DNA from 3 places in the Brotaphodocola sp. genome. Region 1 is predicted to be linked to each of the others. Evidence: predicted binding sites of a transcription regulator. Region 1 holds the regulator's gene; each other region holds the start of a gene.
The links. The regulator HrcA, encoded in region 1, represses chaperone genes, less so after heat shock. The targets are predictions, from matches to a motif close to TGTTAGCACTCNNNNNNNNNGAGTGCTAACA.
Positions count from the first base shown of each region.

Region 2: a site for HrcA is predicted at 1,695-1,725, ahead of AC4EVX_RS03325 (co-chaperone GroES). Genes of this name have one in related genera too.
Region 3: a site for HrcA is predicted at 2,180-2,210, ahead of htpG (molecular chaperone HtpG). Genes of this name have one in related genera too.

Region 1 covers NZ_CFAHBC010000008.1:4,218-8,508, forward strand. Annotated here, with positions in the region: gene dnaK (molecular chaperone DnaK) at 1-1,616, opposite strand, end outside; gene grpE (nucleotide exchange factor GrpE) at 1,731-2,330, opposite strand; gene hrcA (heat-inducible transcriptional repressor HrcA) at 2,337-3,380, opposite strand; gene AC4EVX_RS04950 (3D domain-containing protein) at 3,940-4,291, shown strand, end outside.
Region 2 covers NZ_CFAHBC010000005.1:16,129-20,419, reverse strand. Annotated here, with positions in the region: gene AC4EVX_RS03335 (alpha/beta fold hydrolase) at 1-447, opposite strand, end outside; gene AC4EVX_RS03330 (hypothetical protein) at 771-1,493, opposite strand; gene AC4EVX_RS03325 (co-chaperone GroES) at 1,818-2,102, shown strand; gene groL (chaperonin GroEL) at 2,246-3,868, shown strand; gene AC4EVX_RS03315 (DUF6106 family protein) at 4,089-4,291, shown strand, end outside.
Region 3 covers NZ_CFAHBC010000003.1:149,276-153,566, reverse strand. Annotated here, with positions in the region: gene AC4EVX_RS02655 (HAD family hydrolase) at 1-406, shown strand, start outside; gene AC4EVX_RS02650 (peptidylprolyl isomerase) at 543-1,532, shown strand; gene AC4EVX_RS02645 (DUF5721 family protein) at 1,648-2,148, shown strand; gene htpG (molecular chaperone HtpG) at 2,295-4,291, shown strand, end outside.

The DNA of each region.
Region 1 (4,291 bases):
TCAACGCTTGCCTTGTCGTTTGCAGAGATCTTGTCGCCAACCTCCTCCAGTGCCTTCTCGGTCTGGAATACCATTGCGTCTGCATCGTTTCTTGCATCGATGCCTTCCTTCTTCTTCTTATCCTGAGCCTCAAACTCAGCAGCTTCCTTGACTGCCTTGTCGATATCGGACTCGGACATGTTAGAACCGGAAGTGATCGTGATATGCTGTTCCTTGCCAGTTCCCAGATCCTTTGCGGATACATTTACAATACCGTTTGCATCGATATCAAAGGTAACCTCGATCTGCGGAACACCTCTTCTTGCCGGCGGGATACCATCCAGACGGAACTGACCGAGGGTCTTGTTGTCGCGGGCAAATTCACGCTCACCCTGTACAACGTGAATGTCTACTGCAGTCTGGTTATCAGCAGCAGTGGAGAAGATCTGGCTCTTTCTGGTCGGGATCGTGGTGTTACGCTCGATCAGCTTGGTTGCGATGCCTCCCATGGTCTCGATGGACAGAGACAGCGGAGTAACATCCAGCAGAAGCACATCACCTGCGCCTGCATCGCCAGCGAGCTTACCACCCTGGATAGCTGCACCGATTGCAACGCACTCATCCGGGTTTAAGGACTTGCTCGGCTCACTGCCGGTCATCTGCTTTACCTTATCCTGTGCAGCGATCATTCTAGTGGAACCACCTACCAGAAGTACCTTGCCCAGATCAGAAGTGGTCATGCCTGCATCTCTCAGAGCGTTCTGTACCGGAACTGCGGTGCGCTCGATCAGGTCATGAGTCAGCTCGTCAAATTTTGCTCTGGTCAGGTTCATATCCAGATGCTTCGGTCCCTCTGCGGTTGCAGTGATGAACGGAAGGTTGATGTTGGTCGTGGTAGCTGTGGACAGCTCCTTCTTTGCCTTCTCAGCTGCTTCCTTCAGTCTCTGCATTGCCATCTTATCGCCGGAGAGGTCTACGCCCTCTGCCTTCTTGAACTCGTCAACCAGCCACTGAGTAATACGGTTATCGAAGTCATCACCACCCAGATGAGTATCACCGTTGGTTGCCAGAACCTCGATGACGCCATCACCGATCTCGATCAGGGATACATCGAAGGTACCACCACCAAGGTCGTATACCATGATCTTCTGCTCGTTCTCGTTGTCCAGACCATAAGCCAGTGCAGCTGCGGTCGGCTCGTTGATGATACGCTTTACTTCCAGACCTGCAATCTTACCTGCATCCTTGGTTGCCTGACGCTGTGCGTCGTTGAAGTATGCCGGAACCGTGATAACTGCCTCGCTTACCTTCTCGCCCAGATAAGCCTCTGCATCTGCCTTCAGCTTCTGAAGGATCATTGCGGAGATCTCCTGCGGAGTGTAGCTCTTGCCATCGATGGTTACTTTATAATCAGTACCCATATGTCTCTTAATAGAAGCGATCGTGCGGTCTGCGTTTGTTACAGCCTGACGCTTTGCCGGCTCACCTACCAGACGCTCACCAGTTTTTGTAAATGCAACAACAGACGGAGTTGTACGGGAACCTTCCTGGTTCGGGATAACAACCGGCTTTCCGCCTTCCATAACAGCTACACAGCTGTTTGTTGTACCAAGGTCGATACCAATAATCTTGCTCATAAATTTTTCCTCCTGTTTCATTCAGAGTCTATGTCCTGCCTGATAAAACCAATTCAAACCGATTTCCTTTTAACCGGAATCGCATCAAATCAATTTTTCAGGTACGCATTGCCATTAGTTTGCTACCTGTACCATGCTGTGACGAACAACGGTACCGCGGTATTTGTAACCTTTCTGAAGTTCCTGGGAGATCTCATTCTCTCCGAACTGATCGTCCTCCACATGCATCACGGCGTTGTGAAGATTCGGATCAAACTGCTGACCCTTCGCCTCGATCGCCTCGACGCCTGCATCCTCCAGAGTCTTTACAAACTGCTTGTAAATCTTTTCTATGCCTTCGGCAAAGGATGAACCCTTCTCGTCCTCCGGCACAGCTGCCAAACCTCTCTCGAAGTTGTCAAGCACTGGGAGAATCTTTTCAATGATGTCTCTCGCTCCAACCTCATACATCGCAGATTTCTCTTTTTCCGTGCGCTTACGGAAGTTATCAAATTCTGCCATCTGTCTTCTGAGACGGTCCTGAAGCTCTTCTATCTTGGCATCCTTCGGATCTTTCTTTCCGGATGCTTTCTCAGCCTCTGCATCCTGCGCAGTCTGCTCAGCTTCTGCATTTGCCTCTGCCTGAGCGTTCTCAACTGCCTCGTCCCTCACAGCTTCTGCTGTCTCGGACTCAGGAGTGCAGGTCTTGTTCTCATTCTTGCTGTCCTGACTCATGGTTTCTCACCTTTCTTCATTCTTAAAAGTTGCATCCAACTGTTTCATCAGGTTCTTTAAGGTTCCAAGAACTCTCTCATAGTCCATGCGCTTCGGACCGATGATTCCGATCGTTCCTCGAATTCCCTCACCCAACTCGTAATTGGCGGTCACCACACTGCAATCTTTCATTGTCTGCAACGGGGTTTCATTGCCAATGTACACCTGAATGCCGTTCTCCCGATTCTCGTCTGACTCGTTCACGTCATCGATCAGCTCTCTGAGCTTATCTTTCTGCTCTAAGGTACTGATCAGCTGACTTGCTTTCTCTCCGTCACTGAGCTCCGGGTATTTAAAAATATTGGTCGCACCGCTCGTATAAATCTGAAGATCATCTTCATCCGCCCGGATCGCTATCGCTACCTGCGTCAGCACCTGATCCACAATCTGACTGTACGAGCCAGCCCGTTCTTTCAGACGTGTGATCACATCCAGGTTGATCTCCTCGAGGGAGAGACCGTTCAGTGCGCTGTTCAAGAGAATATTCAGATTCAGCAGTTCTTCCTGACTGATCGCGCTCGGCACATCCAACATTGTGTTCTTGACCAGATTGCCCTCAACAACCACAACGACGAGAAGTTTGTGCTCATCCATCTGGGAGAGCTGAATAAACTTGAGTTTGTTGCGATGGTACTGAGGTCCGCTGATCATCGCAGCGTAGTTTGTGTTCGCCGCCAGCATCTGTGCAAGACGTTTCAGAACGAGTTCCACTCGGTCCACACGCTGAATCATCAGTTCCTTGACTTCGGTTACTTCCTGTTGTTTCTCCTGCATGATCTGATCCACATAGAAGCGGTACCCCTTATCCGAGGGAATCCGTCCCGCAGAGGTGTGAGGTTGCAGGATATATCCCATCTCCTCCAGATCAGACATCTCATTGCGGATCGTCGCGGAGCTGAGCTTCAGATCCGTGAACTTGGAAATCGTTCTGGAACCAACCGGCTCCCCTGTCTCCAGGTAAGTCTTGATGATCGCTTTCAGAATTGTAATCTTTCTGTCATCCAGTTCCATTTGACTTCCTCCTTCCGCGTTATTAGCACTCGTTATTGAGGAGTGCTAACATTCTGTGATTAATATACTTTAATGGCACTCGTTTGTCAAGGGGTTTTCTAAAATTTTTGAGTTTTTCTTCCTATATATTTTAATATTTTACGCTTTATTGCTTACCCGATGCTTTCCTAAATAAGTTTCTTCATTACGCTTCTTCTGCCTGCTTATCTACGTGCTCCTCACACTGCATCCAATTCCTGAAAACCCGCTTGCGCTTCTACCTTTACAATCCTCCCCTAATATCACTATAAGATAAAAAAGCAAACATTAAATCTCTGCTTTACCAAACTCTGTTAAATCCCTCTTCCACATTTTCCCTTGACAAATTCTCAAAAACATGTAAAATAAGTACTCATGGCGCATATATTACAAAATTGTTACATATATTTAAAATGTGTGAATTGTTTGTTTACATTTTATTATGTAATTATTCAGCAATAATTACATGCAATCAGTAGGTCTGTATCCTACCAGATTTGACAAACAAAACGTAACAATTTTGTCAACGAAGAAAGGAATGATGAGTTTGAAACGAGTATCCATATGTGCACTGCTTACCTTGATGATTACCCTTTTTGCTGGAACTGCTTTACAGGCATGGGCAAGTGAAAAGGCTGGATATTTTGATGAGATGGACGGAAGCGTGATCGTCGGATGGGGCTGGGATTCTTCCTCGCCAAACACGGCTGTGCCTGTTCACATCACTGTTACAAGAAAAGAAGATGGCGAAACCGTTGGAAATTATACACCGACCGCCGGTGTCTATCGTGAAGATCTGGAAGCGGATGGAATCGGAAATGGTCGCCACGGTTTCCGAATCTCAATGGACTGGAACACCCTTCCAGATGGAACTTATGAGATTCGTGGTTGGT
Region 2 (4,291 bases), on a different contig from region 1:
CTGAGCCTCGCGTGCCCTGCGGAAAATTCCGGTTGTTCCGCAGATCGTAGCTCCGGCAAGTTCACTGCCATAGTGAGCCATGTAGTCACGTGTGATAAAGGACCCCATGCTGTGTCCGAAGAGGAAATAGGGCAGATCCGGGTATTTCTCGCAGACAAGGTTGTGGAGGGTGTGTTCATCCTCCATCATCGTGTGGAACCCCTTGTCGCCCCAGTCACCCCAGATTCCGCTGACCATCGCAGTCTTTCCGTGACCGACATGATCGTCGGCAGATACGATGTAGCCTGCGTCGAGAAAGGCAGAGATCATATGAATGTATCGTCTCGAATGTTCTCCGAATCCGTGGATCAGCTGAACAATTCCCTTCGGCTTGGTTGCGGGAACGTAGATCCAGCCCTGCACATAGTCACGCTCATTGTAAGAAAGAAAACTCACTTCATGTAACATCGCAATACCTCCTTCATCAATCAATCAAATAAAACAACCCCCGAAATACATCGTCAGAAATATCTCGTCATCTGAATGTATCTTTGTATAAATTATACAGCTAATATGCCAACAAATCAATTATTGACAGCTTTTTGACGGAAATAAAAAACAGACTTCAGGAATGAAGGAAGGTGAGATCAAACCTGAAGTCTGTCAGAGACTTTTTATCTGTTTCAATTATAGATGCTAGATCATATTTCGATGATAAATCGTATTTCAATTACAAATAGGATTTCGATGATAAATGATGTTTCGTTTCAGTTGCTGCTCATCCGATAATCCTATTCAGCGTCTTTGTCGTCTTCTTCTGTATTCTTGGTGTCCTCACCGGTCACATACTCGACGGCATCCTCGGCGTCCTCATCTGCCGATGTTCCGGACTTCTTGATCTCTTCAGCGAGGTGGTCGGTGACCGTCTCCGTCACATCTGCGGTGTGCTCGATCGCGTCGGTGGCGCTGTCCGCAACATCGACAACGAGATCTTCTGCCTTCTCCGTGGCAGACTCAGCGAGATCCTCAGCCTTCTCGACTGCGGTCTCCGCAAATTCCTTGACCTTCTCAGCCGTGTCGCCTGCCTTGATGATGATATCCTCAGCGGTATCGCCGGCAACTTCCTCGACCGTCTCCTTGACTTCGCTTGCAGTGGATTTGGCAGCGGAAGCAGTGTCGGAAGCGACACCGACGGCATCTCTTGCCGTATCAGTTACAATCGTAGCGACATCGCGAACCACATTGCGGGCAGCGCTCGCAGCATCCTTCGTGGCATTGATCATATCGCCGGCAGCTACAAGAAACTCATCCTTGTCTGCATGAAGGGATACATAATTACGGCTCATCGTGCTGTCCGGAACCGGGGTATCCTCCTCATCATCTTCAAAATCATGAAAATCTTTGTCCAGTTCCTTATTGAAGGAATGATACTTCTTTAAGTAAGAAATTCCTGCTGCTGCGGCACCGGCAACAGCAGTGAGAGCCATCAGCTTTCCTAATCCTTTTTTTGACATACCCGTTCTCCTTTCTGCGGCCGGACTGCTGGTTCCACATAAAAATGAAATAATTTCCGAGATTATAAACCGAAACTATTTTCTGAAATCTCTGAATTCGATGGAAAATATGCAGTGGTTTCGTACTTTCAGCCGTCTTTAAAGAATATTGTAATACGAATATGGGAAAAAAGAAAGGGGACAACGATAAAAAATTTATAAAATTAGCACTCAACTATTGACAGTGCTAACAATGCGTGGTATAAATGGTATTGTGAATCGAAAGAGAGATCGAAGCAAGATCTCATGAATGAAAAAGCAGCGAAAAATAAGGAGGAATCATCCATGAAGTTAGTACCATTATTTGATCGTGTTGTATTAAAACAGCTTGTAGCAGAGGAGACGACAAAGTCCGGTATCGTACTTCCGGGTCAGGCAAAAGAGAAACCACAGCAGGCTGAGGTTGTTGCAGTTGGTCCTGGCGGTGTGGTTGATGGCAAAGAAGTTGCAATGCAGGTTAAGGTTGGCGACAAGGTAATCTACTCCAAGTACTCAGGCACTGAGGTTGAGCTGGATGATGAGAAGTATGTTGTTGTAAAGCAGAACGACATTCTGGCTGTTATCGAGTAATTAGAAATAGAAATTAGGGAGATTCGATTTGAATTTCAGATCGAATTGCCAGGTTTATGTTAGATTTGATTTTATTTCCAGCTTTGTTTCCGAATTTTGCGGAAGCGGGATAAAAAGATGGATCATATTGGAGGAATGAAATTATGGCAAAGCAGATTAAATATGGCGTAGATGCCAGAAAAGCTCTGGAAGCAGGTGTGAATCAGTTAGCAGATACCGTTCGTGTGACGATCGGACCGAAGGGACGCAACGTTGTTCTTGACAAGTCTTTCGGCGCTCCGCTGATCACCAACGATGGTGTGACGATCGCAAAGGAGATTGAGCTGGAAGATCCGTTTGAGAACATGGGTGCACAGCTGGTAAAGGAAGTTGCAACCAAGACCAACGATGTCGCTGGTGATGGTACCACGACCGCAACCGTTCTGGCACAGGCTATGATCAATGAGGGAATGAAGAATCTGGCAGCAGGTGCAAACCCAATCGTTTTAAGAAAGGGTATGAAGAAGGCAACTGAGGCTGCTGTTGAGGCAATCCAGAAGATGAGCCAGCCGATCGAAGGTCGTCCGAGCATCGCAAGAGTAGCAGCAATCTCCGCAGCAGATGATGCAGTTGGTGAGATGGTAGCAGATGCAATGGAGAAGGTTTCCAAGGATGGCGTTATCACCATCGAGGAGTCCAAGACCATGAAGACCGAGCTGGATCTTGTAGAAGGTATGCAGTTTGACCGTGGTTATATCTCTGCTTACATGTGCACCGATATGGATAAAATGGAAGCAGTTCTGGACGATCCGTACATCCTGATTACCGATAAGAAGATTTCCAACATTCAGGAGATCCTGCCGATTCTGGAGAAGATCGTACAGTCCGGTTCTAAGCTGTTGATCGTTGCTGAGGATATCGAGGGCGAGGCACTGACCACCCTGATCGTCAACAAGCTGAGAGGAACCTTCTCCGTAGTAGGTGTCAAGGCACCGGGTTACGGCGACAGAAGAAAAGAGATGCTGAAGGATCTCGCAATCCTGACCGGTGGACAGGTAATTTCCGAGGAGCTTGGTCTGGAACTGAAGGATACGACAATGGAACAGCTTGGTCGTGCAAAGTCTGTTAAGGTACAGAAAGAGAACACGATCATCGTTGACGGCTGTGGCAATAAGGATGATATCTCCGCAAGAGTTGCTCAGATCCGCGCACAGATCGGCGAGACCACTTCTGAGTTCGATAAGGAGAAATTACAGGAGAGACTGGCTAAGCTGGCAGGCGGCGTAGCAGTCATCCGTGTAGGTGCTGCAACCGAGACTGAGATGAAGGAAGCAAAGCTCCGTATGGAGGATGCTCTGTCTGCTGCAAGAGCAGCTGTTGAGGAAGGCATCATCGCTGGTGGTGGTTCCGCATACATCCACGCAATCGAGATGATCAAGGATCAGGTTGAGGCTCTTGAGGGCGATGAGAAGACCGGTGGTAAGATCATCCTGAAGGCACTGGAGGCTCCGCTGTTCCACATTGCAGCAAACGCAGGTCTGGAAGGCTCCGTTATCATCAACAAGGTAAAAGAGTCTCCGGTAGGAACTGGTTTTGATGCATACAAAGAGGAGTATGTAGATATGATTAAGGCAGGTATTCTGGATCCGGCAAAGGTAACCAGAAGCGCACTGCAGAATGCTACGAGCGTAGCATCTACCCTGTTGACAACTGAATCCGTAGTTGCTAATATTAAAGAAGAAACCCCTGCAATGCCGGCAGGTGGCGGTATGGGCGGAATGATGTAATACAGGGCAGAGCCAGAACAAAAGCTGTCTAATAGGGAGAGCTGCCAGGATTTAGTCCGGCAGTTCTCCTTTTTTTGTTTCATGAGATTTTTTATTCATTTCTATGGAGGATTTATTCCATAAAAAGATCTTTCCAAACAAAAAACATTCCGCACAAGAATCGCGATCTTTAAAAGATAAAGAAAAAGGCAAATAACTTTAAGAAAGGAGTTCGCTTCCTATGAACGAATCCTACGCAGAACATCTCATTTCGAGAAAAAGTCCATTCTATGCACCAATCCTTACAATTGTGCTTGGGTTGTGTACGGCAGTTTCCGTTTTTTTTGCCATGACGACGGGCGTGCTCGCCGTGATTCTCATGTTTGGATTTGGCTTTCTTACCTATCTCTGTCACAGAAATACCCATGTTGAATATGAATATTT
Region 3 (4,291 bases), on a different contig from region 1:
ATACAAGTTTCGTGTCCAGAGAGTCGAGGATGTGCTCAAGGTGGATGATCCGTGTATCAAGATTTCTGCATATAAAAAGTTCGGGATTGAACCGGCGACAACGGCGATCCGCGAGAAGTATAACGATAAAATGAAGATCACGATCTCCGGCGACATGTGGATGGACTGTATGAAGACCGGCGTCAACAAGGGTGCAGCAGTCAAACTGCTTCAGGACAGCCTGTCGATCAAGCCGGAGGAGACGATGACGTTCGGAGATCAGCTCAACGATATTGAGATGTTAAAGCAGGCATATTACAGTTTTGCAGTCGCAAATGCACGTCCGGAGGTGAAGGAAGCCGCGCGGTTTGAGACGGATTCCAATGTGCAGGATGGCGTTCTCAAAATCTTGAAATTTCTTGTATAGATGGATTATAGATTATATAGATAGATTATATAGATGGATTATGTAAATAGATGTGATGTATTTTGTGCAGGCAGATAGACAGTAGACATTTGTTTTGCGTAGACGGGTAGAGAGGAGACCGGAGAGAAAGAAAAGAATGAGAAGAGCAGGAACAAGAAAGCGGATTCTTCTGGCAGTGGCGGTGGCAGTGATGCTGGCGGGAGGTGTGTCGGGATGCAACGGAAAGATTTCTTCTATTGTCTCAGAGAGTATGGGAACGGAGGGATTTTCCGATGCGCAGATGATGCTGATTGTGGCATCGGAGCGGAACCGTTGTCAGAAGATTTATACCGATCAGATCTGGGACACCGTGGTGGATGATGCGGGGACGACCTTTCAGACGTATCTGTTAGAAGAGATCCAGAAGTTTTTGAGAGAACTGAAGGTCATGAATCTGCTTGCAGATGAGCGTCAGATCGCACTCTCTGCGCGGGAGAAAGAGGAGCTGAATGCGCTTGCAGATTCCTACTACGAGTCGATGAGCGACGCGGATCGTGCTTACACAGGTGCGACGCGGGATGATGTCTACACGATGTATGAGGCGTACCATCGCGCCAATCGTCTCGTTGATGCATTGACTCAGAATGTCAATCTCGAGGTCAGCGACAGTGAGGCGAGAGTGATTACGGTTTGTGAGGCTTCGTTTTCCCAGGAGAGTGAGGCACAGGCGTTTTTAAATCGCGTGACGGAGGATGGCGTGGATTTTGCGACAGCAGTCAAGGAGAGCAATTTAGAGGGAAGTGCCGAGAAATCGGTCGGACATGGAGAACGCTCGAAGGCGTATGAGGATGCAGTATTTGCGCTTGAGAGTGGGCAGATCAGTCCAGTCTTTCAGGACGGTGACCTCTGGTATGTCGTGAAATGCGTCAACGACTATGATGAGAATGCGACGCTTGATCGCAAACAGAAGATGGCGCTTGAGCGGAAGAATCAGGCATTCCGCCAGATCTATGACAGTTTTGCCGAGGATCATCAGGTGGAGTTAAACGGAAGTTTCTGGGAAAAACTTTCTCTGAAAGAGGGAACGGATTCACAGACGGACAATTTCTTTGAGCAATACCGTCAGATGATGGATGGAGAAAACTAGAAGACGAAGATATCAAAAGCCAGAGTTTTGAACAACGAGAAATATGGGAAACGACAAGGGATAGCAGGGATAACAAGGATAGCAGGAGAAAGACGAGGAGAAGGGAGCGGGAGATATGATTGCACTGAAGATAGAGGATCTCAAACATTTTACCGGTCAGCTCTTTGCCGGGGAGGCATTTGATCACTGGCAGGTTCGTGATGTCTCGATTGTGACGTTTAACACGTTCACGATCGACGGGCGGATTCGTCCCGCATACTACTCGGAGGAGGAGCGCAGGGAGCAAAAGATCAGGTCATACTCGCTCTGGAGCAGTCTGCGCCCGTTCTGCTATTCGTTGATTCGCGGGAAGCGTTTGCCGGAGAGTTTTCGGATCACACTTCAGCTTGCGCCGGATCAGACGGAAGATTTCTTAAAGAGTTCCGGAATTGGATTTACCGCAGATCAGATCGGAAGTCTCTGCTTAAACATCCGCTATGAGAACCGCGAGCTTATTTGTGTGACGGGTCTTTCGATGAATATTTTTACGTTGGATAAGCAGGCGGAGTATGCGTGGGATGAGGCAGTGCGCCGTTACTTTAAGGCGAAGCAGATTCCGTTTACGGAAGAGAATTGAGAATGATAAATTTTTTTGAACTGCGATATTTTATTAGCACTCATTTGAAATGAGTGCTAATTTTTTATTGACATTTGAATTCTGCTGTATTAAAATACCCTTTAGTGGCTTATTAAAGAATGAAAATTCGATAAGGAGTGAGATTGATGAGCAGTAAGAGTGGCAATTTATCTATTAACAGTGAGAACATATTCCCGATTATCAAGAAATGGCTGTATTCCGACCATGATATTTTCTATCGTGAGCTGGTTTCCAACGGCTGCGATGCAATTACAAAACTGAAAAAACTGGAGCTGATGGGAGAGTACACGAAGCCGGAGGATCTTGAGTACAAGGTTCAGGTCAGTGTGAACCCGGATGACAAGACGATCACCGTGACCGATAATGGTCTTGGTATGACTGCTGATGAGGTTGAGGAGTATATCAACCAGATCGCATTTTCCGGCGCACAGGATTTCCTCCAGAAGTATAAGGACAAGGCAAATGAGGATCAGATCATCGGTCATTTCGGACTGGGATTCTACTCCGCATTCATGGTAGCTGACAAGGTGACGATCGATACCCGCTCCTACAAGGAGGGAAGCACCCCGGTACACTGGGAGTCTGAGGGCGGTCTGACGTTTGAGATGAAGGATGGCGACAAAGCAGAGCAGGGAACTTCGATCACGCTGTATTTAAACGAGGATAGCTATGAGTTCTCCAACGAGTATCGCGCAAGAGAGGTGCTGGAGAAGTATTGTTCGTTCATGCCGGTTCCGATTTATTTAAAGAATGAGAAGGCAGAGCCGGAGTACGACACGATCGACAAGGACCAGCTGACGGACAAGGATACCGTGATTGAGACGGTACTCGAGCCGGCAAAGACCGAGGAGAAGGAAAATGAGAACGGCGAGAAGGAGACAGTTGAGGTAGAGCCGGCAAAGGAGCGCTACAAGATTCTGAGACGTCCGGTTCCGGTCAACGACACGAATCCGCTGTGGAACAAGCATCCGAATGAGTGTAAGGATGACGACTACCGTGACTTCTACCGCAGGGTCTTCCACGATTACAAGGAACCGCTGTTCTGGATTCATCTGAACATGGATTACCCGTTCAATTTAAAGGGAATCCTGTACTTCCCGAAGATCAACACGGAGTACGATTCCATTGAGGGAACGATCAAACTGTACAACAACCAGGTATTTATCGCAGATAACATCAAGGAAGTTATTCCGGAGTTTTTGATGCTGTTGAAGGGCGTCATTGATTGCCCGGATCTGCCGTTGAACGTATCGAGAAGTGCACTTCAGAACGATGGATTCGTCAAGAAGATTTCGGATTACATCACGAAGAAGGTTGCTGACAAGCTGACCGGTATGTGTAAGACGGACCGTGAGAATTATGAGAAATACTGGGATGACATCGCTCCGTTCATCAAGTTCGGTTGCCTGAAGGATGAGAAGTTTGCCGAGAAGATGAACGATTACATCCTGTTCAAGAATCTTGATGGCAAGTACCTGACCCTGAAGGATTGCCTTGAGGAGAATAAGGAGAAGCATGAGAACAAGGTCTTCTATGTAACCGACGAGAAGGAGCAGAGTCAGTACATCAACATGTTCAAGGAGGCTGGTCTGGACGCAGTGATTCTTCCGCACAGCATTGATTCTCCGTTTATCGGACATCTTGAGCAGAAGAATGAGGGACTCAAGTTCCTTCGTATCGATGCAGATCTGAATGATACCTTCAAGGAAGAAGTGAAGGAAGATGATGAGGTATTCAAGAAGAATGCGGAGACTCTGACCGCTGTCTTTAAGAAGGCACTTGGAAATGACAAGCTTGAGATCAAAGTTGAGAAGCTCAAAAATGAGGGGATTGCCTCGATGCTGACGGTATCTGAGGAGAGCCGTCGTATGCAGGATATGATGAAGATGTACAACATGTACGGAATGGACCCGTCGATGTTCGGCGGTGCCGGTGAGACGCTTGTGCTCAATGCGAACAACAAGCTGGTTCAGTATGTGATGGAGCACGGCGATGAGGAGAATACCTCAAAGATCTGCGAACAGCTCTATGATCTGGCACTTTTAAGCCACGGAACTCTGTCTCCGGAGCGTATGACGAACTTCATCAGCCGAAGTAATGAGATTATGATGATGCTTGCAAA